One region of the Companilactobacillus sp. FL22-1 genome, then DNA from elsewhere that is predicted to be linked to it. Evidence: predicted binding sites of a transcription regulator. Region 1 holds the regulator's gene; the other holds the start of a gene.
What was found. The regulator HrcA, encoded in region 1, represses chaperone genes, less so after heat shock. The targets are predictions, from matches to a motif close to TTAGCACTCNNNNNNNNNGAGTGCTAA.
Positions count from the first base shown of each region.

Region 2: the regulator HrcA is predicted to act here: its motif matches at 2,019-2,045, upstream of ACG72T_RS00920 (Hsp20/alpha crystallin family protein).

Region 1 covers NZ_JBINJY010000002.1:159,177-166,774, reverse strand. The annotation lists gene dnaK (molecular chaperone DnaK) at 1-832, opposite strand, end outside; gene grpE (nucleotide exchange factor GrpE) at 876-1,445, opposite strand; gene hrcA (heat-inducible transcriptional repressor HrcA) at 1,463-2,509, opposite strand; gene ribF (riboflavin biosynthesis protein RibF) at 2,720-3,655, opposite strand; gene truB (tRNA pseudouridine(55) synthase TruB) at 3,669-4,574, opposite strand; gene rbfA (30S ribosome-binding factor RbfA) at 4,680-5,039, opposite strand; gene infB (translation initiation factor IF-2) at 5,173-7,598, opposite strand, start outside.
Region 2 covers NZ_JBINJY010000001.1:194,931-202,528, forward strand. The annotation lists gene ACG72T_RS00905 (APC family permease) at 1-459, opposite strand, end outside; gene ACG72T_RS00910 (helix-turn-helix transcriptional regulator) at 713-1,561, opposite strand; gene ACG72T_RS00915 (DUF488 domain-containing protein) at 1,589-1,948, opposite strand; gene ACG72T_RS00920 (Hsp20/alpha crystallin family protein) at 2,114-2,551, shown strand; gene ACG72T_RS00925 (LacI family DNA-binding transcriptional regulator) at 3,137-4,087, opposite strand; gene ubiE (bifunctional demethylmenaquinone methyltransferase/2-methoxy-6-polyprenyl-1,4-benzoquinol methylase UbiE) at 4,327-5,034, opposite strand; gene ACG72T_RS00935 (histidine phosphatase family protein) at 5,044-5,652, opposite strand; gene ACG72T_RS00940 (uracil-xanthine permease family protein) at 5,862-7,196, shown strand; gene ACG72T_RS00945 (fructose-bisphosphatase class III) at 7,217-7,598, opposite strand, start outside.

The sequences.
Region 1 (7,598 bases):
CGTCAAACTTAGCACGTGTCAAAGTTTCTTCCAAGTGAAGTGGGCCATTAGCACCAGATGAAATAAATGGAAGACTGATTGATGTTTGAGCAACACCTGACAAGTCCTTCTTAGCTTTTTCAGCGGCATCCTTCAAACGTTGTAGAGCCATCTTGTCTTGAGATAGATCAACGCCATTCTTTTCTTTAAATTGAGCAACTAACCAATCGATGATCTTTTGGTCAAAGTCATCACCACCAAGGTGTGTATCACCATTTGTTGAAAGTACTTCGAAGACGCCATCGCCTAATTGAAGTACAGAAACATCAAATGTACCACCACCAAGGTCATAAACAAGGATCTTTTCATCACCCTTGTCATTGTCAAGACCATAAGCAAGAGCAGAAGCTGTTGGTTCGTTAACGATACGTTGAACATTCAAGCCAGCGATCTTACCAGCATCTTTAGTTGCTTGTCTTTGTGAATCATTAAAGTAAGCTGGAACTGTGATAACAGCATCAGTAACTTTTTCACCTAAGTAATCTTCAGAGAACTTCTTGATGTGTTGCAAAATAAATGCTGAGATTTCTTGTGGTGTGTAAGACTTGCCAGCAACTGTTACTTTGTAGCCAGCTTCACCCATGTGACGCTTGATTGATGAAACAGTATCTGGGTTAGTGATTGCTTGACGCTTTGCAACTTCACCAACTTGGATTTCACCATCTTTAAAAGCAACAACAGATGGTGTTGTTCTAGCACCCTCGGGATTTGTAATAATCTTTGGTGAGCCACCTTCAAGAACGGCTACAGCAGAGTTTGTAGTACCTAAATCAATACCAATAACTTTAGACATAAACCTAAACCTCTTTTATTTTTTTAATTAATTAACAAATTTTTTATTGTGCGACAACGACCATTGCAGGACGGAGTACACGATCTTCTAATTTATAACCCTTTTGAAGCACCGAAACGACTGTGTCTTTTGCATGCTTATCATCGGCTGGTACAGTTTGAACAGCTTGACTCAAAGTTGGATCAAACTTCTCACCCTCATTGTCAATCGCCGTTACATGGTTATTTTCTAAGGCTTTGACCATGTGTTCATGTACCATCTCAATGCCCTTCTTCAATTGCTTGCTGGCATCGTCGTCAGCTTCAACTTGAAGCGCACGTTCAAGATTGTCCAAAACGGGAAGAATCTCTGTTGCCAATTTTTGACCGTCATACTTCAGGATGTCAGCGACTTCCTTATTATGACGCTTAGTCATATTTTGCATTTCAGCTTGACTTCTCAAAAGATTATCCTCTAAATCAGAGCTCTTCTGTTTGAGATCAGCAATTTCTTTATCCTTAGGATCAACTTTTTTAGCTGCTTCCTTTTTGGACTTATCTTCAGCTGGTTGCTTTGTTTGGGTTGCTTCTTCTTTAGAAGTCTTCAAATCTTGATCTTTTTCTTTGTCTGCCATTACTTCCTCCTAAAATTTCAAGAATCATCATACCTTGAATAATAATCAATTAGTCGTTTGGCTAATTCTACTCTGAACTCTCCGAGTAAACCAATTAATTGTGAATAATGCATCGTGGTTGGACCTAACAGGGCAATAACCCCTTTACCATGATGACCGACATCGTAATTAGCGGTAATGATACTGTAGTTCTTCAAAGCATCGCTGCCTAATTCACTACCTAACCGCACTCGAATACCGTCATCAGTAATACTTGGATCGATCAACTTCCGCAAGTCATTACTCTGATTGATGATCGAGAACAACGACTGAACTTGCGATAAATCAGCATTATCAGCGTAATTCAAAAGATTCAACTGTCCGTCAACGTAATACTTCTCTGAACCGGCCTTCTTGAAAAGCTGATCCATCATGTCCAACAAACCATCAGTCGAATACATGTATTCCGAAAGTATGGCTGGAACATCATTGTGAAGCATCTGGATAACTTTAGGTAAAGGCTGACCCACTAACTTATCATTGACGATATTGACAATCTTTTCAATTATCGAAGTATCAAAATCATCATCAATTGTATAAATATTATTCTCAACATTATTATCACTTGTGACAATAATAGCCATAAGTTGATGTGGATTCAAAGGCACGATTCTAAATCCTGTTAAGAGGATCGAACTGCTCTCTGGACCTAATGTGATTGCTGTGTAACTGGTCAGATGAGATAAAATTTTGGCAGATTGTTCGATGATATCATCAATCTGGTGATATGTTTTACCAAAATCTTCGTCAATTCTTTTCGCAATATCTGATGGAACGCTTGTTGGTTGAACTAAGTGATCCAGATAATAGCGATATCCCATTGCTGAAGGAATTCTACCCGAAGAAAGATGGGTCTTCTCGAGATAACCTACTTCTTCAAGTACTGCCATTTCGTTTCTGATTGTCGCAGAACTTACATGAAAAGGTAGTTCATTCATCAATGTCTTCGAACCAACCGGCTGGCCGGTATCTGTAAATATGCGCACGACTTCTCTCAAGATTGCATCTTGACGTTGTGATAGCATTATACCGTCCTCCTTTTTAGCACTATTCGTACCTGAGTGCTAACAATGTAAAATATAACAATCTATCCTAATAGTGTCAAGTATGCACGCTCATTTTTCGCAATTATTTCACAAATTATTTTCAACCGTAAATGATTTAGAAAGAAATAGCATCTCATCCCAATAAAAAACCTCTGGTTCAATTTAGAATCAGAGGACCTTTTGATTATTTCAATCAATCTGCAAAGCCTGGATAGAATTGGTTTGATCTAGTTTCAATTGTTTAACAAGACCCTCAGCGTTTTCAAACTTTACTTCGCCACGCAGATATTTTACCCATTCGAGCTCAACTTTTTGGCCATAAATATCTTGATCAAAGTCAAAGATATTCGTCTCGATTGTCACGCCCGTATTTTCTTTAAAGGTGACATTGTATCCCACCGAGGTCATCGCCTGATACCAATGGCCAGCCACTTTAATTCTCGTGGCATAGACGCCAATTTTTGGCACTAACTGTGGACCTGAAATTTCCAAGTTAGCGGTTGGAAAACCTAATTGACGGCCTCGTTGCAAGCCATGGATGATAACCCCTTGATTCTGATAACGGTAACCTAAAAATTGATTAGCTGCGTCAATTTGCCCACTTTCAATGAAACTCTTAATAGATGTCGAGCCGATCTTTTTCCCATCGATCAATTGTTCAGGAACCGTAACTGTTTCAAATCGTCCTTGAGCAAAGTCAGGCAAGGTTTTCATATTAGCACGGTCTTTTTTGCCATACGTATAATCAAAACCTGCTACAACATACTTAGCTTTCAATCCGAGCATATACTGGTCCACAAAGGCCTGGGGCTCTAAATGGGCAAAATCATCGCTGAATTCGACAAAATAAAGTGCATCTACACCTAATTGCTCAACTAATTCAGCTTTTCTGGACATGGTTGATAAATATTTAAAATTTTTCTCATGTTGGTAAACTGTGCGAGGTGAGCGGTCAAAAGTCATTAAGACTGCTGGCAAGTTTTTTTCACGTGCTAAAGCTACACCCGTTTTAATGACCTTTTGATGCCCCAAATGTACACCATCAAAGAAGCCCATTATTAAGACAGTGTCGCTTTTGGGACGTTGCTGTTCCAATAAAGGATGTTTAACGTTTATTATTCGCATTTTTTATCTCTTTTTATTTATTATTCAATAACATTAAATCAGGAATCCACATATCTCTTACTTTATCATACTTGTAAAGGGCTTTCGTAATTCCATTTCGTTGAACTCGCAATTGTTGAGTCTTATCAGCTTCTACTTCTAAAAAGCCGCCATGTAAGACCCTAACTTCCCATTCTTCGTCAGTTAATTCGTGTTGAGGGACATCCTTTAAGACTTGGTCAATTGAACGTAAAAAGCTGTAATCATTATTGTCGAGCATCGTTGAAATTTGGCCAATTGTAAAAGTCTCGTCGAGACTGATCCCGGCACTCTTAACTCGCGTTAACTGCGACATATAAGCCGGCATTTCTAAAAGGTGACCGAATTCCACTGCCAAAGTTCTCACATATGTACCTTTAGAACACTTGACGTGAAACTTTACCGTCTGGTACCCAGTTGTGGGATCAAAAATCGGTTCATCCAAAATATGAAAATCATAAATATGAATCTGTCGCTGGGGACGCTCAACTTCAATGCCAGCACGGGCATATTCGTATAATTTCTTGCCATTGACTCTAACCGCAGAAAACATTGGTGGTATTTGTACTAAATCACCAGTCATTTTTTTAAAGGTCTCATTTAATTGCTCAACACTGAAAGGTTGCACCAGTTTCTTTTCTTCAACAACCTCACCCTCTCGATCTTCAGTCGTAGTTGATTTGCCTAAGGTGATCTGACCAACATATTCCTTAGGTGAACCAGTCAAAGTATTGACTAGTTTAGTAGCCTGTCCCACACAAATTGGTAAGACACCGTCAACAAGTGGATCTAATGTCCCGGTGTGTCCAATTTTTCGCGTGTGCAATAATTTTCTTAATTGATAAACGTAATCAGAACTAGTCTGCCCGATTTCTTTATTTAAAGGAATTACTCCGTCCATAACAATCTCCGTATCTGTCTATTCTCTTCAATAATCTTACTAGTTTTCAACTCAAAAAGGTAGATAAACCAGAATCGATTTATCTACCCATTTTTTAATTAAACATTACCGATTTGCTTCGTCTTGATGCATTTTAGCAATCAACTTATCGATTTTTTCACCATAACGAACTGAATCATCTTGTTTGAATTCTAGTTCAGGAACTTTATACAAAGTTAATTTTTGACCTAATTCACGGCGGATCAAACCGGTAGCTTTGTCCAGACCAGCTTGAGTTTTTTCAACGTCGCTAGCCTTTTCTGAGAGAATGCTGTAATAAATCGTGGCTTGTTGTAAGTCACCTGTCATCTCAACACCAGTTACTGTCACGCCTTGAACTCTTGGATCACGAACACGTTTTAAAAGAATGTCGTTAACTTCTTTTTGAATCTCTTGTTCTACACGACCAATACGATGTTTAACCATATCGTACCTCCTACATTATTTAAAAAACCTATTTAAGTCTTTTTATTCATCACTAGATGATTATATCACATCACGGTCAAAAAAAAGAAAGCCCCATGCTTTATGCATCAGACTTTCTATTTGAATTCAGTAATTATTTAACTGGAACTTCTTCCATGACATAAGCTTCAATTTGATCACCGATCTTAATATCGTTGTAGTTTTCGATTGTGATACCACATTCGAATCCGGAACCAACTTCTTTAACATCGTCTTTGAAACGTTTAAGTGAAGCAAGCTTGCCTTCGTAGATAACAACGCCATCTCGAACGAGTCTGACACCACTATCACGTTGGATCTTACCACTATCAACGTAACAACCAGCAATTGTACCGACCTTAGAAACATTATATGTTTCACGGACTGTCAAGTTACCAGTGATCTTTTCTTCATAAACTGGTTCAAGCATACCCTTCATAGCAGCTTCAACTTCATCGATAGCCTTATAGATAACTCTGTGTAGACGGATATCGACATTCTCATCCTTAGCTTGCGTCTTTGCTTGAGCGGTTGGACGAACGTTGAAACCAATAATGATAGCATTACTTGCAGCGGCCAAGTTAACATCACTTTCAGTAATAGCACCAACAGCTTGATGAATGATATTGACACGAACGCCTTCAACTTCGATCTTTCTCAAACTTCCGGCAATGGCTTCAGCAGAACCTTGAACATCGGCCTTAATAATAACGGCAACTTGTTTAAGTTCTCCTTCTTTCATTGTTTCGAATAAGTTATCAAGTGTAACTGGGTTAGAGTTTTGACGTTCCTTTTCAAGGGCACGACTTGCACGCTCTTCACCAGCAGCACGAGCAGTCTTTTCATCATCGAAGACTACGAACTTATCAGCTGATTCTGGAACATCATTTAGACCTGTGATCTCAACTGGTTCTGAAGGTTTAGCAGCTTTGATCTCTTTACCATTGTAATTAGTCATCGTTCTAACACGACCAAAAGTATTACCAACAACGATTGGATCACCGACATGCAATGTACCTTGTTGAACAAGCAATGTTGCCACTGGTCCACGGCCCTTATCCAATTTAGCTTCAATAACTGTACCAATAGCTTTTTGCTTAGGATTTGCTTTCAATTCCAAGACATCAGATTCAAGCAAGATCATTTCTAGCAATTCATCAATGTTAGTACCCATCTTAGCTGAGATATTAACAAAGATCGTATCCCCACCGTAATCTTCAGGAACCAAGTCATATTTCATCAATTCTTCGGTTACGTGTTGTGGGTTAGCACCTGGCTTATCGATCTTATTGATTGCCACAATAATTGGGTCATTAGCAGCCTTAGCATGGTTGATAGCTTCAATAGTCTGAGGCATAACACCATCGTCAGCAGCAACAACTAGGACAACGATATCAGTGATATCAGCACCACGAGCACGCATATTAGTAAAGGCCGCATGTCCTGGAGTATCCAAGAATGTGATCAATCTGTCTTGAAGACGAACTTGATAAGCACCAATATGTTGTGTGATACCACCGGCTTCACCAGCAGTAACATGAGTATGTCTCAAATGATCAAGCAAGGTTGTCTTACCATGATCAACGTGTCCCATGATAGTAACAACTGGTGGTCTGTGAACAAGATTTTCAGTATTGTTAGCTTCAGCATCGAAGTACTTGTCGATATCGGCAACATCTTCTTCGACTTTTTCTTGAGCATTGATACCGTAATCTGTGGCTAGCAATTCAATGGTATCTTTATCCAAAGACTTGTTTTGGTTGATCATGATCCCCAGCATGAAGAGTTTCTTAACAATTTCAGCTGGTTCTCTATGGATCAACTTACCAATATCTTGAGCGTTCATACCAACTGTATAAACTAATGTTTCTGGTAATGGACGTTCTTTTCTTTGTGGCATTGGCTTCTTAGGTTCGGTACGTTGACGTTGTTGACGCTTGCGTTCTTTCTTCTTCTTACGACTACCAAATGGATTAGCCAGATTAGTCTTATGTCCAAAGTCACGATTATTATTAGTTGGTTTTTGCTTCTTGTATTCTGGTTTTGGAATATCAGTTTGAGCTACAGTTGACTTTGTAGTTTCCTTAGCTTTAGCAGCTGTAGTTTGGTTATTAGGTCTTCTGTTTTGATTATTATTTGCACTGTTGTTGCGTTGGTTATTATTGGCAGAATTATTGTTACGGTTATTGACACGATTTTGGTTAGTGCCATTGTTGTTAGGACGGTGATTGTTCTTTTGAGCATTATCGTTATGATTGCGATTATTGTTAGGACGATTATTGTTATTTCTAGTTGGATGACTAGGAATACGACTAGCATCAGCGATGTTTGTCTTAAATTGTTCTAAGTATTTATTACCAGCACTTTGTCTTGGACGTGGTGCTTGTTGAGTTTGCGTATTAGAACGATCACGTCGATTATTGTTGTTGCGATTGCGGTTGTCACGTGTTTGACTATTGCGATTGTTACTGTTTGCGTTATTACGGTTGTCATTATTACGACCGTGATTGTCGCGCACTTGGTTACTACGTTCGCCATTAT
Region 2 (7,598 bases), on a different contig from region 1:
ACCGCCACCTTCCAAAGGACCAGCTGCAAGGAACTTGGGCATATGGACTCCAAAAGCTCCCAGGATATTATTATTGAAATACGATGCGAATCCAACTGCTTCCGCTGAAACTGTCAAAAAGTATTCAAGAATCAAAGCCCAGCCCAGTACCCAGCCGACAATTTCTCCATAAATAACTGCGCCAAAAGAATAGGCCGATCCCGCTACTGGCATCGCTGAAGAAAATTCAGCATACGCCATTCCTACTAATCCAGAAACGATGGCAGCAATCAAAAAAGCAATCGTCACTGCAGGTCCAGCGTGCAAAGCTGCTTCGTGTCCCGGCAAAATAAAAATACCAGTCCCAATTACCGCGCCAATTCCTAGGGCCAACAAATCTCTAGCACCGAGACTCTTTGTCAATCTGGAGTCGGCCTTCAAATATGTATCGACGGATTCCTTCTTAAAGACATTTTTCATGAAACTCTCTCCTTAAAACTACGTAGTACGATTACATTAAGTCTCAAGTCTACTACAATTGTTTTCATGAAAAAAGTCATTTTGTATATTATTTATAAACAATTGTTCATCTTATGTTCACAAGGTTGCCCTACTCGCTATGTTTTGTATTCTCTTCTATGTTGCCCTTCAAATGTAAATTCGTCACAAAAAAACCACTTAGTTTGGTTTATCTCCAAACTAAGTGGGTTCACTCCACAATCTTCATTTAGAACTACTTTTTATCATTTTCAGTTCTGTACTTCGTGGGCGCAATGCCGGTATATTTTTTAAAAGTCTGACTAAAGTAACTTAGACGTGTAAAACCTAAAGCATCCGAAATTTCATTGATACTTTTTTCTGACTCTCGAAGTAAGAGCATTGCTTTTTGGATCTTCCGGGCATTCAAATAAACTGAAAAACTCAGCCCTGTTTCCCGTTTAAAGAGTTTACTGAAATAGTAATCTGATAAATAGACCTTACTCGAAACTTGATCAAGCGTTAACCGTTTATTCAAGTTATTATCGATGTATTCAATCGCTGAAATGATCGAAGTATTAGATGTCGACATTACTTTGATCTGTTGCAAAGCATGCCCTTCATTGTCTTGTAATTCATCAATAGCGTTATTAACATCCAGGGAATACTTAATAATAAAATTATCGATCCCTCGATTTTGGATGATCATTTTAGAAAAGTCTTCTGTTAACATTTTCAAAAAAGTGGCATGACTTTGCAGCTGTTGCATAACTGCTACGTGTTCTGCTCCCGTACCTTTTTTGATATCTTTGGCAACACAAACTTTACCAACTCGTTGATTGATGGATGCTATCCGCAACGGTGCATCAGCGTATTCAATATTATATTTATATTTATTGACACTCAACTTAGATAAATCAGCCAATTGGTTCATCTTTACTAAATTATTGCCTTCTGCCAATTCGCCAAAAATTCCAGCACGCAAGTGATCATCATTCCCCAAGATAAAAACCGCAATGTTGCTGGTCTGTGCATAAGATTGCAGTAATCTAATCAACATTTTTTCGTTGCTCGATAATAAAGATTGTAAGTCAAATTCTTCCATATTTTTAGCCAACCCAATCTACAACTTTTATACTTTAGATTTTAGATATTCCATTAAAACTACGGCATCATTATGTTCTTGATCTTTGGCACTATACAGTATAAGAACATCCTGATCCTTTAAAGCCGTTTTGATGCTTGTTAAAAACTCTGGTGTATATGAATTCGTATTAATTTCTGCTAAATATTTACTCTTGAACTCCTCATATTTATCGGGATCATGACCAAACCACTTGCGTAAATCTGCTGAGGGAGCGATTTCTTTAGCCCAAAGGTCCAAATCTGCTCGAACTTTAGACATTCCTCGAGGCCATAAGCGATCCACCAAAACACGATAGCCTGTCGGTAATTCCTTATCATATATCCGCTTCATAATTAATTGAGTCATTTCACTAGCCTTCTTTTATAAAATTTATTGTATCACACGAATTAAACTATTCATTTCCAAATTCCAATAATTAGCACTAATCAATTAAGAGTGCTAAATTCTTGAACTCTTGTTCCCTCACGACCTATAATATACTTGTAATGAAGGGAAAGGAAGTAACGTAGTATGACAAATGAAATTATGGATCGTAACAATTTGATGAGAAATTGGTTTAACAATGATTCTTGGATGAATAGTTTTCCATCAATATTTGACAACAATTTCCCTGAAGATTCAACTCTAAAAACAGATATTAAGGAAACTGATAAAGATTATCAAGTCCATGTAGATATGCCAGCTTTCGATAAGAAAGATATTGATATTAACTATGAAAATAATGTTTTGACGGTCAGTGGACACCGTGATAGCTTCAATGACCATAACGATAAAAACGGCGATATGATCATGAGCGAACGTTCTAGTGGTCGTTTCACGAGACAATATCACTTGCCAGCAGTTGATTCAAACAACATTAAAGCTACATATGACAAAGGTGTTTTGAAGATCAATTTGCCAAAGCTTGAAAACAAAGTCGAATCTGGTCATCACGTAGATATTGACTAACTGAACGTTGATTTTTTCTAAAAGCCCGATGGTTCTATGATTGGAATCACCGGGTTTTTAGTTACTTTTGACAGAGGATTTCACAAAATCTTCACATTTTACAAATAATTAATTAATATATATTGAGTATTATATTACTTGTAGATAAGAGATATCCCTAATCCCTTTTCTCACCCCCTATAACATATATATTTAATCCCCTAAATTAAAACACCTTTCCCCGAGGTGTTTTTTTATGTTTTTAGACTTCTATCAGTAGTAGTTGGACTAAAAATAAGCTATACTATTAAATGCAGAGTGGAATTTTTCCACTCTCATGGGATGTAGCGTTTAGCTACAAAGGACTAAAGAATTTATATAATAAAAAAGACTTATCTATTGGTATCTAAGATACACTTACATTTTTAAATTAAACTAACAACTTTTTATGATAAGCCGCTCGTTATAAAACCAGGATAGAACTTGTTTCTTCTATTCTTTCTCCCCTACAAAACAGATTCAATCCCCTAAAAAAGAGGCTGCGTTAAAACAGTCTCGTGACTAAAAAGAATCGACGTGAATTAATAATTCATGATCGATTCTTTTTTATTTTATTAAAGTCCCTCTCAAAATGAACTCTGACGGGATTGACTTTTTGACGATACCATCTGCAAAAAGTGACCAAAAGGCATATTCGCCAATTTCGGTTAGTTTGTGATCGATAGTGGAAAAGTTCAATAAGCGACTGTAATCAAAATCTTCTTGTCCGATAACCGGAATATCAACCTTCATTAATTTTAATTGTTGTAAAATGCCGGCGGCAACTTGATCACTATTGGCAAAAATCACTTGAATTTTTGAATCGCTTTGCAATAATGACTTAGCGGCCTTAATACCATCGCTATAATTAGAAGCACCCATATATAAGTCCTCTTTAGGGATTTCGTGTCCAAATATTTCTTTAAAAGCTGAACTAGTCTGCTTAGTCGATTGGCTATATTTAGCACTACGACTCAGTGTAACGCCGATATGTTGAAATTTTAATCTCTTCAATAAGTCAAAAACTTTCATATATGATTCTCTACGGTCAGTATATGCACAGGAAATGGGATAGTTGAACGTATCTTCACAACAAGTAATTGTGCCATATTGACTATACTCAAGAATTTTTTCAAAGGAAATGGTTCTAGAAGTAAAAATCAAGCCATCAAAGGAGCGGTGCTTCAACATTTCTAGATACTTTATTTCATTTTTTTCGTTATAATCCGATGGCAATAGAGTCACTTGATAATTTTCTTTAAAAGCCACTTTGGTGATGGCCGAAACTAAGCGTTGGAAGTACGGAATATCAATGTAAGGCAAGACTACTCCAACCTGATAAGTCTTCCCAATACTCAAGGCTCTTGCCACGTCATTGGGATGATAATCTAGTTGTTTCATTGCCGATAAAATATCCTTGCGCGTATTGTCAGCTACATAACTCTGATGATTGATCACTCGTGAGACAGTAGAGACTGAATGTCCAGAAAGTTTTGCTACATCACGGATATTTGCCATGGTTTTCACCTCAAATTAAAATTGTTAGCTTGCTACAAAGTAAATTATTTACTTTTTTATGAAAGAAATCAAAATTCATAATTTCTTCACATTTTCAAAATATTTGGTTCACACTTATCAAGTATAGTATTACTTGTAGATGAGAGATAAGTAAATCTCATCTCATCCCCCCTATAACATATATATTTAATCCCCTAAAAAATTAAAAGAACACCTTCCCCGGGTGTTCTTTTTTTGTCTTATTTATAAGCTGAATGAATTGCGGCAGCTTTCAACATCAAATCGTCAACTGTTATCTCCTTAAAGCCAATGATCTGCATCATCTCAGCCAAGCGTTTGATACTGACGAATTTATTAACGGAATCATCAAGATATTGATATTCGCTACCCTTTTTTGCAAAGACTTTTCCCATCAAAGGTACCACGTGATTGAAATACAATTGCCAGCCTTTTTTTATGACTGGTGTCTCAACTTTAAAGGCTTCCAGACAGACGAACTGCCCTCCTGGTTTTAAGACTCGATAAATCTCCGATAAAACTTTTGCCGCATCGGGAACGTTACGAAGTCCAAAGCCAATCGTCACTGCATCAAAACTGCTGTCTGCATAGTTGATCAAATTCATCGCATCCCCAGTTTCTAAAGTCACATTAGTAACGTTAGATCGAGCGACTTTACTTTGAGCTTGTTTCAACATTTCTTGACTAAAATCCATTCCGATAACTTGAGCATGGGGAAATTGTTTAGCTAACATAATCGTCCAGTCGGCCGTCCCACAACAAAGATCTAAAATCTTATCCGGACCCACGGTAATTCTAGCAGTAGCTTTTTTACGCCATTGTTGATGTGTACCTAGACTCATGATCGTATTGAGTCGATCATAATTACCAGCAATTGCATTAAATGTTTTTTGTACATCTTTTTCTGGTACTTTGTTCGTTAGTCCCATCATTTGCCTCTAGTCGATATAGTTTACTCGTCCATAATAGTGAACATAGCTTGTGCCACTCTTTGAAATAACAAACTTCGATACTCCTGCGTTATCTGGCTGGATAATCTTAGAAACATCTTTGGCTTCAGTCACAACTTTTAAAAAGGCTCGGCTGACAAATCCATGACATACGACCATGACTTTTTCATTACCTTTAGTAGCCATATCATTCAAGAAATCATTGACCCGTTGATAGACATGATCATATTCTTCGCCATCTTTGGCATACTTTGTGTAAGCTGGTAATAAATAATTATTCTCATCGAAAGCATCAGGATATTTATCATGCAAATCTGATTCCTTTAGACCATCCCATGAACCATAATCAGCTTCATATAAACGTTTGTCTTGCTTTATTTCCAAAGCACCATCAGTTAGGATCTCAGCAGTTTGAACTGCTCTTTTCATTGGACTTGAATAAATTTCATCGAATTTAGTAATATCGATATGTTTTTTCAATTCCTCAACTTGTTTGATACCATTGGCGTTCAAAGGCTTGTCAGTTGACATTCCATTGATGCGTCCTTCGTAGTTGGTATCTGTTTCGCCATGTCTGACAATATATAATTCAACCATAAAACTCTCCTCTGTTAGCGCTTTTATTTATATCAATTAGTATTTCATTATTGACAATACATTGCAACTCAATTATAGTGAAATCAATTAAATAGAGTCCTTTAAAAATTGGTCCCGTGAGGCTAATAAGGAAACACGTTCAGTCTTTTATTTCGCATACACGGGATGAAGGGCTATTTTTTTGCAAAATTACAGGGGAGATGTTTCTTATGGATCCAAATAGTAAAGACTATCGAAATCCAGATGCTGTTTTAGATGTCTATGAAAAGCCACCACTGAGCAGCTGGTTGTTCTTATCGTTACAGCACTTATTCTCAATGTTTGGGGCAACGGTTTTAGTACCATTACTAGTCGGACTTGATCCAAGTATCGCTTTGTTCAGTTCCGGTGTCGGTACGATCATTCATATCTTAATTACCCATCGAAAGATTCCAGCTTACATGAGTTCTAGTTTCTCATTCATTGTGCCTATGGTTTCGCTGATGAAAACAGTTGGTTATCCCGGAGTTGCTCAAGGTACAATTGCCGTAGGTTGTGTCTACCTAATTGTTTCCTTGATCGTCGGCTTCGTCGGTTCTGATTGGATCGATAAAGCTTTGCCACCAATCGTCGTTGGCCCAATCATTATCGTCATTGGTATGTCAGTTGCCGGAAGTGCTGCTAACAATGCCATGATGAATGGTTCACATTACGACTTGAAATACTTTGGAATCGCCATGTTCACGTTATTCTTAACAGTTCTATTGAATATGTACCTTCGTGGTTTTTGGAGTAATATCGCCATTCTTTTGGGAATTGTCGGTGGATACATTCTAGCTGTATTTTGTGGAATCGTTGACTTTTCAAAAGTTATCTCCACCCCTTGGTTCAAACTGCCTGCCTTCGATATTATGTTTGCTAATTATATGCCAAAACAAATATATTGGGGCGCTATCCTGAGTTTTGCTCCGATTGCCTTTGTTACCATGGCTGAACATTTAGGCCATATCATGGTTCTTGACGAGTTGACCAACCGTGACTTCTTTAGAGACCCAGGTCTTCACAAAACTCTAGCCGGTGATGGTACTGCTTCGATCATGGCCGCCTTCCTTGGTGGTCCTCCTGTGACCTCTTACGGTGAAAACATTGGTGTTATGGCTGTTAACAAGATCTTCAGTGTCTACGTTGTTATCGGGGCCGCTGTCTTAGCTGCCTTATTCGGTTTCATTGGTAAATTGAGTGCTTTGATCCAAACAATCCCTGGTCCAGTCATCGGTGGTATCAGTTTTGTCCTCTTCGGTGTCATTTCTTCCAGTGGTTTAAGAATCCTAGTTGATAATAAAGTCGACTTTAACGAAAAACGCAACCTAATGATTGCCTCTGTTGTCTTAGTAATCGGAATTGGTAATGCTTATCTACAAATGGGTTCATTCCAATTTACTGGTGTCGGTGTTGCAACAGTAGTCGGTATTATTTTAAACTTGATCTTACCAAAGCATGCCCTATCAGAACGTTGGGATGATGATAAAGACGAGTGGAAAAAAGATAAACAAAAAGAAGCCTAAACGGCTTCTCCAAAAAATAATTAATCAAGTTGAGTAGATAGATCTTCTATCTGCTCTTTTATTTTGGTTCCATAATCAGTATCAGCTACCGTTCTACGCTCAGAATAGTGTTCGATAATCTGCTTATCCAGCACCACATCTGACATTTCTGCCACGGTCTTATTCGAAGAATCAAATTTTTTCAAAGTCTCCAGGCGCATTCCAAATGAATCAAACAGTAAAGCAAAACCACCAATATCATGCTGACCGTAATCAAGTTCCGACAGACCATTGACCACAATGATCTTCTTATTGGCTTTTATCGGTTCGATTTCACCTGTTGGCGTATGCCCAATAATGATATGTCCACGACTATTGATTGAAAATTCTTCCATGATTTTGTCAGCAAATGACTCCTGTTGA